Regions from separate parts of the Microbacterium sp. KNMS genome, predicted to be linked through region 1. Evidence: riboswitches for the same ligand, from Rfam matches in the RefSeq annotation. Region 1 holds a riboswitch; each other region holds the start of a gene.
The links. Region 1 has a riboswitch for thiamine pyrophosphate ahead of thiC (phosphomethylpyrimidine synthase ThiC). Riboswitches for the same ligand answer to the same signal wherever they lie in the genome.
Positions count from the first base shown of each region.

Region 2: another riboswitch for thiamine pyrophosphate. It lies ahead of thiM (hydroxyethylthiazole kinase); the one in region 1 lies ahead of thiC (phosphomethylpyrimidine synthase ThiC).
Region 3: another riboswitch for thiamine pyrophosphate. It lies ahead of ACWXWW_RS13795 (ECF transporter S component); the one in region 1 lies ahead of thiC (phosphomethylpyrimidine synthase ThiC).

Region 1 is NZ_JBSQBP010000013.1:35,432-42,350, forward strand. Features, by position in the region: gene ACWXWW_RS09670 (NUDIX hydrolase) at 1-325, opposite strand, end outside; gene ACWXWW_RS09675 (DUF2520 domain-containing protein) at 537-1,292, shown strand; gene panC (pantoate--beta-alanine ligase) at 1,289-2,140, shown strand; gene panD (aspartate 1-decarboxylase) at 2,140-2,529, shown strand; gene panB (3-methyl-2-oxobutanoate hydroxymethyltransferase) at 2,526-3,395, shown strand; TPP riboswitch at 3,435-3,542, shown strand; gene thiC (phosphomethylpyrimidine synthase ThiC) at 3,541-5,271, shown strand; gene ACWXWW_RS09700 (FAD-dependent oxidoreductase) at 5,258-6,433, shown strand; gene thiS (sulfur carrier protein ThiS) at 6,430-6,669, shown strand; gene ACWXWW_RS09710 (thiazole synthase) at 6,671-6,919, shown strand, end outside.
Region 2 is NZ_JBSQBP010000009.1:34,127-41,045, reverse strand. Features, by position in the region: gene thiD (bifunctional hydroxymethylpyrimidine kinase/phosphomethylpyrimidine kinase) at 1-1,398, opposite strand, end outside; gene thiE (thiamine phosphate synthase) at 1,395-2,066, opposite strand; gene thiM (hydroxyethylthiazole kinase) at 2,063-2,896, opposite strand; TPP riboswitch at 2,888-2,983, opposite strand; gene ACWXWW_RS07370 (NUDIX hydrolase) at 3,039-3,740, shown strand; gene nadA (quinolinate synthase NadA) at 3,823-5,154, shown strand; gene nadB (L-aspartate oxidase) at 5,151-6,668, shown strand; gene nadC (carboxylating nicotinate-nucleotide diphosphorylase) at 6,662-6,919, shown strand, end outside.
Region 3 is NZ_JBSQBP010000023.1:5,549-12,467, reverse strand. Features, by position in the region: gene ACWXWW_RS13810 (aldo/keto reductase) at 1-42, opposite strand, end outside; gene ACWXWW_RS13805 (energy-coupling factor transporter transmembrane component T family protein) at 107-892, opposite strand; gene ACWXWW_RS13800 (ABC transporter ATP-binding protein) at 889-2,373, opposite strand; gene ACWXWW_RS13795 (ECF transporter S component) at 2,375-2,995, opposite strand; TPP riboswitch at 2,987-3,097, opposite strand; gene ACWXWW_RS13790 (D-alanyl-D-alanine carboxypeptidase family protein) at 3,163-4,554, shown strand; gene ACWXWW_RS13785 (bifunctional proline dehydrogenase/L-glutamate gamma-semialdehyde dehydrogenase) at 4,809-6,919, opposite strand, start outside.

The sequences.
Region 1 (6,919 bases):
GGAGGAGACCGCGGGAGACGCCCGTCTCCTCCTCGAGCTCGCGTGCGGCGGCCTGCGCGAGCGACGTGTCCCCGGCCTCCAGGTGGCCGCCCGGCTGCACCCAGAACCTCCCCTTGCCGTGGAGGCAGAGGAGGATCTGCTCGCCGGTCGAGTCGAAGACGAACAGGCTCGCCGTGAGGTGCGCGGGCGGTCCCTCGCGGTCGAGCGCGGCCGCGCCGTGCGCCTCGAGAGCCGCGACGAAGTCGTCGTGCGCGGGGACCGACGGCCCCACCAGGGCGACGGCCTCGCGCGCGGACGCGAGCAGGGAGGAGCGCGTGTCGATCACGGCTTCGAGCCTGTCACAGGCCGCGGAGCGGAGCGAGGATCCGAGTGGCCGACAGTCGTCGGTGAAATCACCATGCACAGACATAAAGCGAACCAGGGAGCAGATCGGTAAGACACTGACCGGTACCACTGTGCATATTGCCGCCCGATTTTGCTCGATCGGCCCATGAGGCGGATACTCATGTCGCGCGCGTCCCCCGCGCACCGAGACCATGAGCATCCTCCGCACCCCGCACAGCGCCCTCGAGAGCGTCACGGTGGTCGGCCCCGGCCGACTCGGCCGGAGCATCGCCCGTGCCCTCCGGGCGGCCGGCGTCGTCGTGCACGGCCCGGTCGGGCGCGGCGAGGAGATCCCCGACGCGCCGGTCGTGCTGCTGTGCGTTCCGGACGGCGAGATCGCTGCCGCGGCGCACGCCGCGGCGGCGGCGGGGCGGATGATCGGCCACACCTCCGGCGCGGTGCCGATCCACGATGTCGACTTCGGCCTCCACCCCCTGCAGACGTTCACCGGCGATGACGACCCGGCCGTGTTCCGCGGTGTCGCGTGCGCGGTCGCGGGGCGCTCGGACGAGGCGCTCGAGACCGCGACGGGCATCGCGCTCCTGCTCGGCGCACGCGCGTTCCCTCTCGATGAGGCCCACCGGGCGGCCTACCACGCAGCCGCGTCGGTCGCGGCGAACTTCCTTGTGACCATCGCCGATGCCGCGGAGCGGATCGCCGAGACCGCGGGCATCCCGGCCAAGGAGGCGCGCCTGCTCCTCGCGCCGCTCGTGCGGCGCACCGTCGAGAACTGGGCGTCGGGAGGGCCCGCGACAGCCCTGACGGGCCCGATCGCCCGCGGGGACGAGGAGACGGTCGAGCGCCAGCGCGCGGCGATCTCGGCCGGCCGGCCCGAGCTCGTCCCGCTCTTCGACGAGCTGTGCGAGGCGACCCGCGCGCTCGCACGCAGGAAGGAGCACGCGACATGAGGATCGTGCGCACCGTGTCCGACATGCGCGCCGCCGTGCGCGCCGCGCGAGCCGAGGTCGCCTCGATCGGCCTCGTGCCCACGATGGGGGCCTTCCACGAAGGACACCTCTCGCTCATGCGCCGTGCGCGGGAGGCGTCCGACGTCGTCGTCGTGTCGCTCTTCGTCAACCCGACGCAGTTCGGGGCGAACGAGGACCTCGGCTCCTATCCGCGCGACGAGGCCCGGGATGCCGCGCTCGCCGAGGAGGCGGGAGCCGACATCCTCTTCGCGCCGTCCGTCTCCGAGATGTATCCCGACGGCTTCGCCACGACCATCCATGTCTCCGGCATCACCGAGGTGCTGTGCGGCGCGCACCGCGGCCCGCACCACTTCGACGGCGTCGCCACCGTCGTCGCCAAGCTGCTCTCGATCGTCACCCCTGACGTCGCCTTCTTCGGACAGAAGGACGCGCAGCAGGTGCTCGTCGTGCGCCGGCTCGTCCGCGACCTCGACCTGCCCGTGCGGATCGAGGCGTGCCCGATCGTCCGCGAGCCGGACGGCCTCGCGATGAGCTCGCGCAACGTCTACCTCGATGCCGCAGCGCGGGCGCAGGCGACCGCGCTGAACCGGGCGCTGACCGCGGCGGAGGATCTCGCGGCGCGGGGCGAGCGGGATGGCGCGGTGCTGCTCGCGGCCGCGCGATCCGTCCTCGCGGAGGCCGGCATCGAGCCCGAGTACCTCGAGTTGCGCGACGCCGAGCACCTCCGCCCTCTCGTCCGCGTCGATCGGGACGCGCTGCTCGCGGTCGCGGCCAGGGTCGGCGCCGCACGCCTCATCGACAACCGCATCCTCAAGGGAGAATCCTGATGCGCCGCATCATGCTCAAGTCGAAGATCCATCGCGCCACCATCACGGGAAGCGACCTCAACTACGTCGGCTCGATCACGATCGACCCCGATCTCCTCGAGGCGGCGGACATCCTCGAGCACGAGCAGGTGCACGTGCTCGACGTCGACAACGGCGCGCGCTTCGAGACGTACACGATCGCGGGGGAGCGGGGCTCGGGGGTCATGCAGGTCAACGGCGCTGCCGCCCGGCTCGTGCACGCGGGCGACACGATCATCGTCGTCTCCTACGCCGAGTACGACGAGAAGGACCTCGAGACGTACGAGCCCGTCGTCGTGCACGTCGACCGGGGCAACGGCATCATCCAGGTCGATGACGCGGTCGACCGTCTCCTGACGGCGCGCGCATGAGCACGCGGCCGGCGGCCCGCCCGCGCGTCGCGCCGGCCGACCTCGCCGCGCGCAAGGCCGCGGGCGAGCGCATCGCCATGGTGACCGCGTACGACCATCCCAGCGCGCAGGTCGCCGAGGCGGCAGGCGTCGACGTCGTGCTCGTGGGCGACTCGGCCGCGATGACGGTGCTCGGATACGACAGCACCGTGCCCGTCACCGTCGACGAGATGATCATGCTCACGGCCGCGGTCCACAGGGGTCTGCAGAGCCCTCTGCTTGTCGCGGACCTGCCGTTCGGCTCGTACGAGGCCTCCGACGAGATCGCCGTCGCGACCGCGCAGCGCTTCGTGAAGGAAACGGGGTGCGATGCGGTCAAGATCGAGCGCGGCGGCACGTCGGTCGATCGCGCGCGCGCCATCGTCCGCGCGGGCATTCCCGTCATGGGGCACGTCGGCCTCACGCCGCAGACGGCGACCGCCCTCGGCGGATACCGCGCGCAGGGGCGGACCGCCGACGACGCACTCGCGGTGTGCGAGAGCGCACTCGCGCTGCAGGAGGCCGGGTGCTTCGCGATCGTCTTCGAGGCGATCCCGAGCGACGTCACAGACGCCCTGATGCCCCGGATGAACGTCCCCGTGATCGGCATCGGAGCGGGCCCCGCCACCGACGGCCAGGTGCTCGTATTCCATGACCTTCTCGGCATATACGGGGGTCGTGCGGCGCGTTTCGTCAAGCGGTACGCCGAGCTGCGGGGGGACATGATCGCCGGCGTCGAGCGCTATGTCGCGGAAGTCCGCGCGGGACAGTACCCAGCGACCGAGCACGGCTACTCCATGCCCGAAAAGGAATCTACCCGTCTGAGGGAGCTGCTCGACGCGCTCTGACCCGCCGACTTGCGCGGCCGCGGCTCCCTGCTACTCTGATCCGGTCCACACGGGAGTCCCAGCAGGGGCTGAGAACGAGCTGACGCTGCTCGCGACCGTCGAACCTGTTCGGGTCATGCCGGCGTAGGAAGTAGGAGCAGCTCTTTTGCGCACCCTGGAAGCGACGCATTCGCTCGCATATCTGCACGACGACGAGCACGGGATCCGGGTGCCGGTCACCCGCATCGCGCTCACGGACTCGCCGAACGGCGAGCGGAACGAGCCGTTCACGGCCTATCGGACGTCGGGCCCGGGCAGCGACCCGGTGCGGGGACTGCCGCCGCTGCGGGCCGACTGGATCGCCGCACGCGGCGACGTCGAGGAGTACGACGGGCGCCCGCGCGACCTTCACGACGACGGCCGAGCGGCCGCGCGGCGCGGCGCCGCCTCCGCGGAGTGGCGGGGAGAGTCCGCCCGCCCGCGCCGCGCACGTCCCGGCCGGCGCGTGACGCAGATGCACTACGCGCGGCAGGGCGTCATCACGCCCGAGATGCGCTTCGTCGCGCTGCGCGAGGGGTGCGACGTCGAGCTCGTCCGCTCGGAGCTCGCGGCGGGGCGCGCGATCATCCCGAGCAACATCAACCACCCCGAGAGCGAGCCCATGATCATCGGGCGGGCGTTCCTCGTCAAGATCAACGCGAACATCGGGAACTCGGCCGTCACGAGCTCGATCGCCGAGGAGGTCGAGAAGCTCCAGTGGGCGACGACGTGGGGCGCCGACACGGTCATGGACCTCTCCACGGGCGACGACATCCACACGACCCGCGAGTGGATCATCCGCAACGCGCCCGTGCCGATCGGGACGGTCCCGATCTACCAGGCGCTCGAGAAGGTCGACGGGCAGGCGCATCGCCTCACCTGGGAGATCTTCCGCGACACCGTGATCGAGCAGTGCGAGCAGGGCGTCGACTACATGACGATCCACGCGGGCGTGCTGCTGCGCTACGTGCCGCTCACGGCAGAGCGGGTGACGGGCATCGTCTCGCGCGGCGGCTCGATCATGGCGGGCTGGTGCCTCGCCCACCATCGCGAGAACTTCCTCTACACGCACTTCGACGAGCTGTGCGAGATCTTCGCGCAGTACGACGTCGCGTTCTCGCTCGGCGACGGCCTGCGCCCCGGCTCGACGGCCGACGCCAACGACGCGGCGCAGTTCGCCGAGCTCGACACGCTCGCCGAGCTCACGCACCGGGCGTGGGAGCACGACGTGCAGGTCATGGTGGAGGGGCCCGGGCACGTGCCGCTGCACCTGGTCCGGGAGAACGTCGAGCGCCAGCAGGAGCTCTGCTCGGGGGCGCCCTTCTACACGCTCGGCCCCCTCGTCACCGACGTCGCCCCGGGGTACGACCACATCACCTCGGCGATCGGCGCGACCGAGATCGCACGGTGGGGCACCGCGATGCTCTGCTACGTCACGCCCAAGGAGCACCTGGGGCTGCCTAACCGCGACGACGTGAAGACGGGCGTCATCACGTACAAGATCGCGGCGCATGCAGCCGACCTCGCGAAGGGCCATCCGGGGGCGCGGGATCGGGATGACGCGCTGTCGAAGGCGCGCTTCGAGTTCCGCTGGCGCGATCAGTTCGCCCTCTCGCTCGACCCCGACACGGCGGAGGCCTTCCACGACGAGACGCTCCCGGCCGAGCCGGCCAAGACGGCGCACTTCTGCTCGATGTGCGGCCCGAAGTTCTGCTCGATGCGGATCTCCCAGGACATCCGCGACCGCTTCGGCGGCGCCGAGGAGCAGGAGGCGATCGCGGCCATGCGCCGGAAGTCCGAGGAGTTCGTCGCCGCCGGCGCGTCCGTCTACCTCGACGAGCCCCGTGTCCGGAGCTGACAGCAGGGTCGACGTCGCCGTCATCGGCGCAGGGGTCGTCGGCACGGCGATCGCCGTCGCGTGTGCGCGCGCGGGGCGCTCGGTGCGACTCATCGACCCCCGCCCGGGAGACGGCGCAACGTATGCCGCGGCCGGAATGCTGAGCCCCGCGGGCGAGCTCCAGCACACCGAGCGCGCTGCCGTGGCGCTCCACCGCGCCGCGGCGGCCGCATACCCCGACTTCGTCGCATCGCTGCCCGGCGGCGCTGCGGCGTGCGGGTACGAGGCCGCCCCGACGCTTCTCGTCGGGGTCGACGACGCCGACCGCCGTCGGATCGTCGAGCTCGTGGACGCGGCGCCCGCGGTGCAGGCGGAGCGACGGAGCGTCCGAGAAGCGCGGGCCGCCGAGCCTCTGCTCGCGCCCGGACTCTCGTGCGCGTACGCGGCGGACGGCGACCATCGCGTCGATCCGCGTGCCCTCGTCCGCGCGCTTCGGGGCGCGCTCGCGCCATCCGCTCTCCGTCCGCTCGCGGCGAGGCGCCTGCTGCGCGGGCGGGGCGGTGCTGTGCACGGTGTCGAGCTCTCCGACGGGACGGCGATCGCCGCGGCCGAGGTGGTCGTCGCGAACGCGCTCGGCGCGGCGGACCTGGGCGCGACGCCGCCCGGCGTGCTGCGCCCGGTGCACGGAGACATCCTCCGCCTCCACGCGGCGGGCCTCCCGCGCCTCGCGCACACGGTCCGCTCCCTTGTCCGCGGCCGTGCCGTCTACCTCGTGCCGCGTGTCGACGGCGGACTCGTCGTGGGCGCGACCGAGCGCGAGGACGCCGACGACGCGGTCTCCGCGGGGGGCGTGTCGGCGCTGCTCCGCGATGCGGCCGAGGTGATGCCGCTCGTCGACGAGTACCGCTTCGTCGAGGCGACCGCCCGCGCCCGCCCGGCGACCCCCGATCATCTGCCCCTCGTCGGGCGGACCGCCCCGGGCCTCGTCGTCGCGACGGGAACGCATCGCAACGGCGTGCTGCTCGCCCCGCTCATCGCAGACCTCTGCCGCCGCATCGTCGACGACGTCGCCCCGCCGCGCGGCGTCGAGGCCGACCTGCTCGACCCTGGGCGGTTCGCCCCCACCCGCCTCCAACCCGGGCGCGACGCCGCGCCCCGTGACCGTGAAGGAGTCCTCGCATGATCGAGATCGATGTCAACGGAAGTGCTCTGCGGCTGCCCGAGGGGGCGGCCGTGTCGACGGTCGTCTCGGCGCTCACGGGCCGCGCGGTGACGCCCGAGGGCACGGCCGAGGACGGCGCGCCCCTCGGCGTCGCGGTCGCGGTCGACGCGGTCCTCGTGCCGCGCGCCCGCTGGGGGTCGCATCGGCTCGGCCCGGGCGCGCGGGTCGAGGTGCTCACCGCGGCGCAGGGCGGCTGACGTGGAGCCGCTCGTCATCGACGGCGTCGCCCTGTCGTCGCGGCTCATCGTCGGCACGGGCGGTGCGCCGAGCCTCGAGGTGCTCGACGAGGCTCTGCGGGCGTCGGGCACCGAGCTCACGACGGTCGCCGTGCGGCGATACGGAAGCGGAGCGGGCGGCCTCTACGCCCTGCTGCGCGAGCGCGGCATCCGCCTCCTCCCCAACACCGCGGGCTGCCGCACGGCGCACGACGCGGTGCTCACGGCCGAG
Region 2 (6,919 bases), on a different contig from region 1:
CGCGAGGCGCGCGTCGTCCGCGGCCCTGGCGTGCTCCTGCGTCCAGCGGATGGCCTCGCGCGTCGCGAGGTCGAACGCGTCGGATGCGTACATCTCGAGCCAGTCGGCATACGGATGGCCCGGGCGATTCGCGGCCGCGAGGCGCGCGCCGATGTCCTGGTAGAGCCAGAAGCACGGGAGCACCGCGGCGACGAGCACCGCGTGGTCGCCGGCCGCTGCCGTCGCCCGCAGATGATCCAGGTACGCCATGGTCTCGGCGGACGGCGTCGCCGGGGCGTCGGCCGGCGCATCGTCCAGCCGGGCGCGGTGCAGGGAGAGCTCGGTCTCCAGGCAGCTGTGCGCGGATGCCGCCCAGAAGGCCTGCTCCTCGAGCGTCGGCGCGAGCTCCGCGGCCCGGCTCAGCACGCGCGCGTACGTGCGCAGGTACAGCGAGTCCTGCGCGAGGTAGTGCGCGAAGTCGTCCCGATCGAGCGAGCAGTCCGCGAGTGCGCGCACGAACCACACGTCGTCGATGCCGGCGCGCAGCGGTGCGATGTCCTCCCACCAGGCGTCGAGCTCGGCGTCGCGGCGCGGGAGGCCTCCCGTCCGCCACAGGCCCGCGAGATGGTGGAGCGGGCCGTGCCCTCCCGGGCGGCCCACCTCGAGCTCGGAGCCCGACGCGATCGCGTCGCGCAGCCATCCGCGGGCGAGGCGGGCCGCCCAGGTCCAGTCGCCCTCGCGCGCGCGGAGCGTGGCGAGCGCCGCGGACAGGGAGCACCCCGTGCCGTGCGTGGCGGTCGTCTCGATCCGCGCGTCCGAGAATTCGGCGATGAGGCCATCCGGCCCCACCAGCGCGTCCGGGCACGCCGGGCCGTCGAGGTGCCCGCCCTTCGCGAGCACGAGCACGCCGTGGCGACGCGCGAGCGCGGCCGCCTGCGCGAGCGCGTCCGTCCACGATCCGATGGCCGCGACACCGGTGAGCACGGCCAGCTCCGGGAGGTTCGGCGTCACGACGTCGGCGAGCGACAGGAGATCGTGCAGCGCGCGCTCGGCCTCGGCGTCGATGAGGCGATCCCCGCTCGTGGCGATCATGACGGGATCCAGGACCACCGGCGGGCGCGTGTCGAGGCCGCGCAGCCAGTCCGCCACGACAGCGACGATCTCCGCCGTGCCGAGCATGCCGATCTTGACGGCGTCGATGCGGATGTCGGCCGCGAGCGCGTCGAGCTGCTCGCGCAGGAACGACGCGGGCGGCACGTGCACGCCCGAGACGCCCTGCGTGCTCTGGGCGGTGAGCGCCGTGATCGCGGCCATGCCGTAGCCGCCGCACGCGGCGATCGACTTGAGGTCGGCCTGGATGCCCGCCCCTCCCGACGGGTCGGAGCCGGCGATCGCGAGGATGTTCGGCACGGCGGTCATGCGACGACCTCGGCGTCCGCCCACTCGAACCGCAGCGCGGCCGCCGCCGCGGCGGGGAACTCCGCCGAGCAGATGGCGCGGACGACCGCGATCCCGGCGGCGCCCGCGCGCCGCGCGTCGCGTGCGTCGCCCGGGCCGACGCCGCCGATCGCGACGCACGGGAACTCGTGCGCGAGCTCGGCGAAGGCCGCGAATCCGCTCCATCCGATCGGGGTCGGATGGTCCTTCTTCGTCGGGGTGGCGCGCACCGCGCCCACGCCCAGGTAGTCGACCGTGCCGGCGGGGAGGCGCCGCAGCGCCTCGAGCTGGCGCGGCAGGCTCGCGCTCAGGCCGATGATCGCGTCGTCGCCCACGAGGCCGCGCACGCGGTCGGCCGGCAGGTCGGTCTGCCCGATGTGGACGCCGTCGACGGACGCTCCCGCGGCCTTCGCGGCCAGGTACACGTCGACGCGGTCGTTCACGAGCAGCGTCGCACGGCCGCGCGTATGCCCGGCAGCGGCCTCGACGAGGGCGAGGAGATCGGCGGCGGACAGGTCCTTGCCGCGGATCTGCACGGTCGATGCCCCTCCGTCGACCGCCTGGGCGACGACGTCGACGAGCGAGCGGCCGGTGATCGTCGCGGCGTCCGCGACGAGGTAGAGGGAGAGGTCGAGAGGTCGCGCGGTCATGCCGGCACCTCCGTCGCGAAGCGCTCGGGCGCGGACACGTCGACCGAATCGACCCCCGCGAGCGCGTCGAGGAACGCCACCGCGAACGAGCCGGGGCCCGTCGCGACGGCCGCCGCGCGCTCGGAGGCGGCCGCGTAGACGGCGTGCGCCGCGATCGTGCCCGCGAACGCGGCATCCGGGCCATCCGCTGCCGCGACGCAGGCGGCCACGACCGCTCCGAGCGAGCAGCCGCCTCCCGTCATGCGGGTGAGGAGCGCGCTCCCGCCCGCGATGCGCTCCGTGCGCGCGCCGTCGGTGACCGCGTCGACCGCGCCCGACACCGCGACGACCGCGCCGGTGCGCTCGGCGAGCGCGCGGGCGGCGTCGAGCGCCGCATCGACCTCGTCGGCCGCATCGACCCCGCGCCCGCCCGAGCCGGCGCCCGCGAGCGCGAGCACCTCCGAGGCGTTGCCGCGGATCACGGTGGGCCGGTGCGCGAGCAGGTCGCGCGCGACGCCGGTGCGCAGGCCGAGGGCGCCCACGCCCACGGGGTCGAGGACCCACGGCGTGCCGGACGCGCGTGCCGCGGCGACCGCGGCGGTCATCGCCGCGCGCTGCTCGGCGGTCGGCGTCCCGAGGTTGACCAGGAGCGCCGACGCGAACGCCGCGCACTCCCCGGCCTCCTCGGGGATGTCGGCCATCACGGGCGCCGCGCCCACCGCGAGCAGCGCGTTGGCCGTGACGTTCACGACCACGGCGTTGGTGATGCACTGAACGAGCGGCGCGGTCTCGCGCAGTCTCGACAGCACGGCCCCGGGGCCATCGGATACCGACAGGTGCGCGTCACTCATCAGCGACATCCCTCCGCTCGTCCTAACGAGATCAGGTGCATACGGGTGTGATCTCAGTCCCGGATGGGGACACCCCGTGTCACTGCGAGCGAGCATAGCGGGTCCGCGATGGCCCGCGCGCCGGGTCGCCTACGCTCGAAGGGTGACCTCCCCTTCCGCGACCGAGAGCGCCGGCATCCGCGTCGCCGTCTCGACCGTGATCTTCTCGCTGCGCTCGCGGCCCGGGGCCGACGCGCTCATGATCCCGCTCGTGCGCCGCACGCGGGAGCCGTTCGAGGGCGCGTGGGCCCTCCCGGGCGGATGGCTCGACGAGCGGGAGGGGCTCGACGACGCCGCCGCCCGCACGCTCGCCGAGACGACCGCGCTCAGCCCGAGCTACCTCGAGCAGCTCTACGCCTTCGGCGACGTCGACCGCTCCCCCACGCGCGTCGTGTCGGTCGTCTACTGGGCGCTCCTGCGCTCGGACCTCGTGGATGCGCAGCGCGCCGCGGAGGACGCGCCGGAGAACGTCGAGTGGTTCGACGTGGACGATCTGCCGGCGCTCGCCTTCGACCACAACCGGATCGTCGACTACGCCGTGTGGCGGCTGCGCAACAAGGTCGGCTACAGCCGGATCGCGCACGGCCTCCTGCCCGACGAGTTCACGCTGACCGAGCTGCGGGAGGTCTACGAGGCCGTGCTCGGGCGTCGCCTCGACCCGTCGAACTTCCGCCGCCTCCTCGAGGGCTCCGAGGCGCTCCTCCCGACCGAGTCGTTCCGCACCGGCAAGCATCGCCCGGCGCGGCTGTACCGCTACAACTCGGAGGTCGAGCTCGCCGATCGCGGACCGCTCGGACCGGCCTGAGGAGCCCGCTCGCCTTTGTGGTCAACCTGACTTAAAGTGGTGTCGACGACTTAGAGTCGAATCGACACGAACAGGGGTCCCCATGGCCGCGACCAGCATCACCCTCACCGCCCGCGACGCGAGCGTCGACCACGAGATCCAGGCGATCGTCTCGGGCGGCGCCGCGGGCTCGACGTGCTCGACCGACCTCGCCGCGGGGCCCTGGAGCTTCGACGCCGTCGCCGGTTACGGCCCCGGCGCCTCGATGGGCGACGTGATCCCGACCGACGCCCCGCGGCAGGGCGAGCTCCCCCGCGCCTACCGCGAGGCCCCGGAAGCCGAGCTGCATGATCGCATCCGGGCGGCGAAGGCGGCGCTCGGCGACCGCGTCGTGGTCCTCGGCCACTTCTACCAGCGCGACGAGGTCGTGCAGCACGCCGACTACGTGGGCGACTCGTTCCAGCTCGCGGGCGCGGCGAAGGCGCACCCCGAGGCCGAGGCGATCGTCTTCTGCGGCGTCCACTTCATGGCCGAGACCGCCGACATGCTGTCCCGCCCGGAGCAGTCCGTCATCCTGCCGAACCTCGCCGCGGGCTGCTCGATGGCCGACATGGCCGACATCGACCAGGTCGAGGAGTGCTGGGAGCAGCTCGCGGACGTGTACGGCCCGCTCGACGTGCCGGACGAGGACGGCCGCGTGCCGGTCGTCCCGGTGACCTACATGAACTCCTCCGCGGCGATCAAGGGCTTCGTCGGCCGCAACGGCGGCATCGTGTGCACGTCGTCCAACGCGCGCACCGTGCTCGAGTGGGCGTTCGCCCGAGGGCGCCGCGTGCTCTTCTTCCCCGACCAGCACCTCGGGCGCAACACGGCCAAGGCGATGGGCGTGCCGCTCGAGCGCATGCCGCTGTGGAACCCTCGCGCGCCGTACGGCGGGTCGTCCGAGGAGACGCTGCGCGACGCCGAGGTCATCCTCTGGCACGGCTTCTGCTCCGTGCACCGCCGCTTCACGGTCGACCAGATCGAGACCGCGCGCGCCGAGCATCCGGGCGTGCGCGTCATCGTGCATCCGGAGTGCCCCATGCACGTCGTCGACGCCGCCGACGAGGCGGGATCGACCGACTACATCCGCAAGGCGATCGAGGCGGCGACCGAGCCGACCACGTTCGCGATCGGCACCGAGATCAACCTCGTGCGCCGGCTCGCCGCCGAGCACCCGCAGCACACGATCTTCTGCCTCGACCCCGTCGTGTGCCCCTGCTCGACGATGTACCGCATCCACCCCGGCTACCTCGCGTGGGTGCTCGAGGAGCTCGTCGCGGGGCGCGTGGTCAACCGGATCGGCGTCGACGACGCGGTGGCGGACCCGGCGCGCGTCGCGCTCGAGCGGATGCTCGCGGCCAAGCCCCTGCCGACGGGAGGCGCGCGCGCATGACCGGGGTCATCGTCGTCGGAAGCGGCGTCGCGGGCCTCGCGACGGCGCTGCACCTCGCGCGCGGCGGGGCGGATGTGCAGCTGGTCACGAAGGCGGGGATGGCCGACGGCAGCACGCGGCACGCGCAGGGCGGCATCGCGGCCGCGCTCTTCCCCGATGACAGCGTCGAGAGCCACGCGGCCGACACGCTCGCCGCGGGCGCCGGACTGTGCGACCCCGCCGCGGTCGACGTGCTCGTGTCGGAGGGGCCGGCGCGCGTGCGCGAGCTCATGGACCTCGGCGTCGCGTTCGACCGCGACGCCTCGGGCGCCCTGGCGCGAGGACTCGAGGCCGCGCACGCGCATCCGCGCATCCTCCACGCGGGCGGAGACGCGACGGGCCTCGCGATCGAGATCGCGCTCATCGCGGCCGCGCTCGAGGCGGGCGTCCGCCTTCGCGAGCGGACGCTCCTCGCCGACCTCCTCGTGGAGGACGGACGCGTCGCGGGAGTCGAGCTGCTCGCCGACGGGCGCCGGGAGGTGCTCCGGGCGGATGCCGTCGTGCTCGCGACCGGCGGAGCGGGGCGGCTGTGGGCGCGCACCACCAACCCCGACGTCGTGACCGGCGACGGCATCGCGGCCGCCCTGCGGGCGGGGGCCGCGGTCGTCGATCTCGAGTTCGCGCAGTTCCACCCCACCGTGCTCGCCGAGGGCACGCCGTTCCTCGTCTCCGAGGCGGTGCGCGGCGAGGGCGCCGACCTCATCGACCTCGACGGGCGGCGCTTCGTGCTCGACGACCACCCCGACGGCGAGCTCGCGCCGCGCGATGTCGTCGCGCGATCGATCGCCCGGCGGATGGCGGAGCAGGGCGGGCGCCCCGTCCTCCTGGACGCGACGCGCATCGGCCGTCGGCGACTCGAGGCGCGCTTCCCGACGATCGCGAGGGCGCTGGCAGCGCGCGGGCTCGACTGGGCCGCGCACGCGATCCCCGTCGCGCCGGCCGCCCACTACCTCATGGGCGGGATCGCGACCGACCTCGACGGGCGCACGAGCCTGGCCGGCCTCCTCGCCGTCGGCGAGTGCGCGCGCACGGGCGTGCACGGCGCCAACCGCCTCGCTTCCAACTCCCTTCTCGAGGGCGCGGTCTTCGCCGCGCGCGCGGCCGCGGCCATCCTCGCGGGCGACGTCGATGCGGCGCCCGCGCTCCCCTCCGCGCCCGGCCCCGAGTTGCCGTCGGAGCTCGCCGCCGTCCCGCCCTTCTCGCGCGCCGCCCTGCAGCGGCTCATGTGGGATCACGTGGGGCTCCTCCGCGACGGCGCGGGCCTCGCGCACGCCGTGGCGGTGCTCGCCACGTGGCAGGACGCCCTCCCCCGTCCGCAGACGGTCGCCGCGCATGAGGACGCGGGGCTCGTGCGCGTGGGCCTCGCCGCGGCGAGCGCCGCTCTCGCCCGGCCGGGCTCGGTGGGGTCGCATTTCCGCACCGACGACGCGTCCGCACACGCGCGCGAACTCGTCTCGGCGGGTGCCGCATGCTGACGGCGTCGACGATCGAGCGCGCCGTGCGCGCCGCCCTCGAGGAGGACGCGCCGTGGGGAGACCTCACGAGCGAGGCGTTCCTTCCCGCATCCGCTCACGCGCGGGCATCCCTCGTCGCGCGCGAGGACGGCGTGTTCAGCGGAGGCGAGGTCTTCCGGGCGGCGTTCGCCCTCACGGATCGCGCGACCGACGTCGACCTCCGCGTGGCGGACGGCGCGCCCTTCGCCGCGGGCGACGTGCTCGCGACCGTC
Region 3 (6,919 bases), on a different contig from region 1:
GGAGACGTCGCGTCCGGTTCGTCCGAGTGTCCTGTGCTCCATGTCCGCCTCCGCGTCGTGGGTTGTCGAGCCGCGTCCGATTATGCCCGCCCCGACGACACCGGGCTCAGCTCGGGCCGAGGATGAAGTTCCACGCGCCCGTCGCGATCGCGACGGCAACCGCGGTGAGCGAGATGCCGAGGCCGATCGCGAGGAGCATCCACTCGCGCGCGCCCCAGGGCGAGCGGCGCGCCCACGTCCGGGCGCGGTCGCTCCCGAAGCCGCGCGCCTCCATCGAGGTCGCGAGGGTCGCCCCGCGACGCAGGGCGAGGACGACGAGGGCGAAGGCCATCCCGAGGACGCGGCGCACACGGCGGGTATCGGCGACGCCGCGCGCACGACGGGCCAGCTCGAGCTCGCGCCAGTCGTCGAAGAGGAGCCCGACCAGGCGCATGCCGCCGAGCGCACCGAGCACGAACCGCGCCGGGAGCCGCACGCGCTGCGCGAGACCATCCGCGAGATCCGTCGGATCGACGGTCGCGAAGAGGACGACGCCGGGCAGCGCGAGCGCGAGGATGCGCAGGCACGTCGCGGCGGCGAGGGCGAGCGATCCGTCGCTCACGCGCACGAGCAGCCACTCGAAGTGGACGGTGCCGCTGGGCTCGCCGTACAGCGCGATCGTCACGGCGGCGAGCGGCGCCGCGATCCAGACGGGCGCGGTGCGGCGCCAGAACGTGCGCGCGTCGACGCCGGCGGCGAGGAGCAGCGGGATCTCGAGGAGGAGCGCGACCGCCGCCGAGACGACGTCGATCGTGAGGATGAGCGGGAACGCGATGAGGAGCGCGGCGCCGAGCTTCGCGACCGGGTTCACGTGCGCGAGCGGGCCCCGAGGGATGGGCGGCGCTGGGATCATCCGAGCACCCCCGCTCCGTCGAGGCGGTGGACGCGCGCCTCGAGGGCCGTGAGGACGTCGGCGTCGTGCGTCACGGCGACGACCGCCGACGGAGCGGCGTCTGCTCCGTCGCGCAGCCGGGCGATGATGTCGACGAGCTCGGCCCACGTCGTCGCGTCCTGGCCGAACGTCGGCTCGTCGAGGACGCAGACGCGCGGCCGGGTCGCGAGCATGGCCGCGACCGTGAGGCGGCGCTTCTCGCCGCCCGAGAGGGTATGGGGGTTGGCGTCCGCGAGGTGCGCGAGGCGCAGCGCGGCGAGGAGCTCCTCCCCGCGCGCCGAGATCTCCGCGTCGGGCACTCGGAGCGCGCGCATGCCCACCTCGAGCTCGGCGCGCACCGTGTTCGCGAGGAGCTGGTGATCGGGCGACTGCAGCACGGTGCCGATCCGGGTGAGGAGCTCGCGCGAGCGCCATCGGATGGGCGCGGGGCCCGCCCCTGCCGCGAGTTCGGGTGCCGCCGCCACTCGGCCATCGACCGGCGGCAGGAGCCCTGCGACCGTGCGCGCGAGGGTCGACTTCCCCGCGCCGTTGCGGCCGGTGATGCCGAGCACCTCGCCGGGGCGCACCTCCAGGTCGACGGGGCCGGCCACGGCCGTGTCGCGCAGGCGCCCCACCTGCAGCGCTTCCGCAGCGAGGAGAGGAGCGCCCGGCGCGTGGCGCGGCGAGCCGGGGCGACGCGGCGGGATGCCCGGCACCCACACGCCGCCCGACGCGAGCTCGGCGCCACGTCGGGCGAGGACGACCTCGGGCGTCCCGTCCGCGACGACGCCCTGCTGCCCGTCGCCGAGGACGATCACGCGATCGACGACGGGAAGCCACACGTCGACCCGGTGCTCGACGACGACGAGCGTGGCGCCCGTGTGCGCGACGACGCGCGACACCGCGTCGCGCACCTCGACGACACCCTCGGGATCGAGGTTCGCGGTCGGCTCGTCGAGCAGCAGGAGCCCGGGGCGCATGGCGAGCGCACCGGCGAGGGCGAGGCGCTGCTTCTGCCCGCCCGACAGGGCGGACGTCGAGCGGTCGAGCGGCACGTCGAGGCCGACGATCGCGAGCGCCTCCTGCACGCGCGACCAGATCTCGTCGTGCGGGACGCCGAGGTTCTCGCACCCGAACGCGACGTCGTCCCCGACGCGCGCGAGCACGGCCTGTGCGTCGGGGTCCTGCTGCACGAGCCCGGTCCGTCCGCGTGCGGCCTCCGGCGGCGCGCCGTCGACGAGGAGACGGCCCGCCTGCTCTCCCTCGTCCTCCCCGCCGAGCACGCCGGCGAGCGCCTGCAGCACGGTCGACTTGCCCGATCCGCTCGCTCCGAGAAGCAGCACGCGCTCCCCGGGCCGGATCGACAGCGTGACGTCCTGGGCCGCCCATGCCAGGCGCGTGCCGTACCGCCATCCCCACCCCTCGGCGAGGATGCCGCAGGGGCGGGTCTCCGCCGCCGTCACGTCAGACGCGTCGCGCGACGTCGCGCCCCGCGGCGAAGCGGCTGAGCGCTCCGGTCGCCGCGAGTGCGCGCACGATCGCCCAGCCGCCGAGGCCGGCGATGACGGCGCCCGACAGCGTCGTCGACGCGATGTAGATGGCCGTGAAGGCCGCGTCAGCCCCCGCGTACCAGTTGACGATGTCGTTGATGCCGCAGGCGAGGCCCGCCGCAGCGCCCGCGAGCGCCGCGACGACGGGACCGAAGGCGCGGTACAGGAAGATCGCGAGGACGATCTCGGCGCCGAGGCCCTGCACGAGGCCCGAGACGATCGTGAGCGGACCCCACTGGTTGCCGACGAGCGCCGAGATCACGGCGGCGAGCAGCTCGGTGTAGAGCGCGGCGCCCGGCTTGCGGACGACGAGTCCGCCGATCACGCCCGCGATGAGCCACGGGCCGGCGACGAGGCCGCCGAGCCCGGGCAGGAGCGGGCTGAGCAGCGTGCTCGGCAGCTCGTAGGCGATGTTCCAGACGAGGAACACGACCGCGCACGCGACGCCGATCACGCTCGCGACGACGATGTCGACGACCCGCCACGTGAAGCGGCGTCCGGTCGCGGTCTGTCCTGCGGAAACGGACGTGGACATTCGTTCTCCTTCCTTCGCCGGCATGACCCGGATCAGGTTCGACGGTCGACGCGCGGCTCGCGTCCTCTCAGTCCGGCTCGGCGGACTCCCGTGTGATGTGGGCTGATTCTACTCGCATCCCACGAGCCGCTTCCCGTCTTCGCAGGAGCAGCGGGTACCGTATGCGGGTGGCAATCGACGACATCCCTGCGGCGGAGACCGCGCCGTCGCAGGACGCCGCTGCGGCGCTCACGGCGCTCGGCTGGGTCGACCCCGACGCCGTCGCCGCCTCGCGCACGGCGGGCGCGCTCCCCACGAGCCGCCTCGTGCCCGTCGAGCCATCGCTCCTTCCGCCGCGCACGCGCCGCCGGTTCTGGCTCGGGCCGACGGTCACCCTCGGGGTGCTCGCCCTCGGCTACGTCGCATCCTGCGCGGTGTGGCCGCTCGCGAACGTCGCCCCCACCATCTCGGATCTCACCGTCGAGACGCCGATCGGCGAGGAGTTCCCCGTCACCTGGCCGGAGGACGGCATCGCCGCGCTCGCGGCGGAGGGCGGCCCCGGCGGCCCGATCGCCTCGAGCGACGAGGCGCTGCCGATGGCGAGCATCACGAAGATCATCACCGCGCTCATGATCATCGAGCGCGAGGGCCTCGAGCTGGGTCAGGATGGGCCGTCCTACGCCTTCACGCAGGCCGACAGCGACGAGTACTGGGCCTATCTCACGGCCGATGAGTCGTCGCTCGATGTCCCCGTGGGCGGCACGCTCACGCTGCACGAGATGCTGCAGGGCGTCATGCTCGGCTCGGCGAACAACTACGTCGACCGACTCGTCCTCGAGCTGTGGGGCACGCAGGAGGCCTGGCTCGCCGACGCGCAGGCCTGGCTCGCGCAGCACGAGCTCACGGGCATCACGGTCGCCGACCCGAGCGGCATCGACCCGGCGAACACCGCCGACGCGCGCTCGCTCATCCGCCTCGCCGAGATCGCGCTCGAGGATCCGGTCCTCGCGAGCATCATGGCCGAGGACTCCGTCGTGCTCCCGGGAGCGGGGCTCGTCGAGAACTCGAACCCGCTCATCGGGGACGAGGGCGTGGTCGGCCTGAAGACCGGCTCGCTGTGGTCGACGGGCACGCAGTACTGGAACCTCCTGTCCGCGAAGGAGGTCACGATCGGCCAGACGAGCGTGACGCTCTACGCCGCGGTCGTCGGCCAGCCCGACGACGACAGCCGCGCGATCGTGAGCCGCGAGCTCCTCGCGCAGCTCGAGGAGGGCATGCAGCTGACGACCGCGGTCGCCGCCGAGGTGCCCGTCGCGCACGTCAGGACCGAGTGGGGCGCGCAGAGCACGATCGTGACCGCCGACGAGGCCCAGGTGATCTCGTGGCAGGGCGTCGCGCCATCCACCGATCCGTCGTACGAGGTCGAGCTCGGAGCCGAAGCCGGCGACGAGGTCGGCACGCTGGCCGTGCAGGGCGGGATGGACGACACGAGCGTCGCGCTCACCCTCACCGACGACGTGCCCCCGCCCTCCTTCTGGTGGAGGCTCACGCACCCGCTGTCGCTGTTCGGCCTCGACTGACCCGACCGACCAAGCATGTCTCGCTCGGCGCGGCCAGACGACCGAGCATGTCTCGCTCGGCGCGGGAGGCCGGCCGAGCATGTCTCACTCAGCGCGGGATTCGGCCTCCCTATCCCGCCGGGAGTGAGACATGCAGATCGGGCGGCATCCAGAGCGGGCGACCTGCGGGGCGGGCGACATGCAGATCGGGCGAGGCGCGGACGGACGGGGTGACAGAGGCGGACCGCCCCGGGAGGGAGCGGCCCGCCCTCTGATCAGGCGTCGGCGAGACCGGGAACGACGTACCGCCGCTCGTTGCCGAACCGGTGCGCGGTGATCGACACCGCCTGCTCGTGCAGGAACGGCAGCATCTCCACGCGGCCGGCCGACGTCACAGGACCGTCGTACACGGCGACGTTGGGCGCGCCGTCCGTCGCCGCCACGACGTCGGCGAGCGCACCGCCGAGGAGGCGGATGCGCCCGCCCGTCTGGGCGAGGCGCGCCGCGCGGGCCGCCCACGCCTCCGCATCCTCGAACGTCACCTCGACGCCCGCGTCCGTCAGCCACGTCGCGACCCGCTCGGGAAGAGCAGTCGGCGTGCTCACGACGAGCTCGGCGCCGACACGCAGCCCCGCTGCCGCCACGCGCACGAGCTCCGCCGGCGGGCGTCCGTCGAAGCGGATCGTCACGGGAACCGGCGCGTACCGGAGCACGTTCTGCTCGAGCCGGAGGCCCTGCACATCCCGTGCGACGCCGAACTCCTCCGCGAACGCGACGACGTCGGTTGCGAGCGCCTTCTCGAGCCACTCCGCGCCATCCGCGGCGCCGAGCGCCTCGACCGCGCGCCGCGCCGCGCCATCCGCCCTGCTCGCCGTCACGACGGGCGCATCCGTCCAGGTGCCGAGCCCGAAGAGGTAGCTCGGGCCGCCGGCCTTCGTCCCGGCGCCGACCGCCGACTTCTTCCAGCCGCCGAACGGCTGGCGCTCGACGATCGCGCCGGTCGTGCCGCGGTTCACGTAGGCGTTGCCGACGTCGATGCGCGAGAGCCACCGGGCGATCTCGTCCTCGTCGAGGGCGTGCAACCCCGACGTGAGGCCGTAGTCGACGGCGCGCACGAGGTCGATCGCCTCGTCGAGGGTCTCGGCGGTCATGATGCCCAGCACCGGGCCGAAGTACTCCGTGAGGTGGAACTCGCTGCCGGGCTGCACGCCGTCGCGGATGCCTGGCGTCCACAGGGCGCCGGCGTCGTCGAGCTGCTTCGGCTCGCGCACCCACGTCTGACCGGGCTCGAGCTCGGTGAGGGCGCGGCGGAGCTTGCCCTCAGCGGGGCCGATGAGAGGGCCGATCCGGGCGGCGGCCTGCCACGGCATGCCCACCTCGTAGCCCTCGACCGCGTCCACGAGCTGGCGGCGGAACCGCTCGCTGCGGGCGACCGATCCCACGAGGATGACGAGCGACGCCGCCGAGCACTTCTGGCCGGCGTGGCCGAACGCCGAGTACGCGACGTCCTTCGCGGCGAGGTCGAGGTCCGCCGACGGGGTGACGATGATCGCGTTCTTACCGCTCGTCTCGGCGAGGAGCGGGAGGTCGCGCCGGAACGACCGGAAGAGCTCGGCGGTCTCGTACGCGCCGGTGAGGATGACGCGCTCGACGCGCTCGTGCGACACGAGCCGGCGCCCCAGCTCGTTCTCCTCGACCCGCGCGAGACGCAGCACGTCACGCGGGACGCCCGCCTCCCACAGCGCCTCGGCGAGCACGGCGCCGCAGCGTCGCGCCTGCGACGCCGGCTTGAGGATCACCGGCGACCCTGCGGCGAGCGCGGCGAGGGTCGAGCCTGCGGGGATGGCCACGGGGAAGTTCCAGGGCGGCGTCACGACGGTGAGCCGGACGGGCTCGAACACGGCCCCGTCGACCTCGGCGAGCCGCAGGGCGCTCTCGGCGTAGTAGTGCGCGAAGTCGACCGCCTCGGAGACCTCGGGGTCACCCTGCTCGATGACCTTGCCGCACTCGGACCCCATGACCTCGAGCAGCTCGGCGCGCCGGGCCTCGAGGATGTCGCCCGCGCGATGCAGGATCGCCGCGCGCTCCTCGGGGGCGAGCGCGCGCCATCCCTCGCCCGCCGCGACCGCGCCGTCGACGACGGCGTCGACCTCCTCGAGCGCGCGGAGCGTGTGCGCGGCGAGCGTCTCCTCGCCCAGGGTCGACGCCGCCATGCGGGCGCGGATCTCCGCGGCCCAGGCCCGGTTGCCGGCGATGCTCGGGTCGCTGTCGGGCGCGTTGCGGAAGCCGTCGCGCGGACCCTCGGGCTGCGGCTCACGGCGATCCTGCACCCGGTTGGACGGGGGCACGTCGCTCGGCATGAGGTCGATCGACGCGAGGAAGCGGT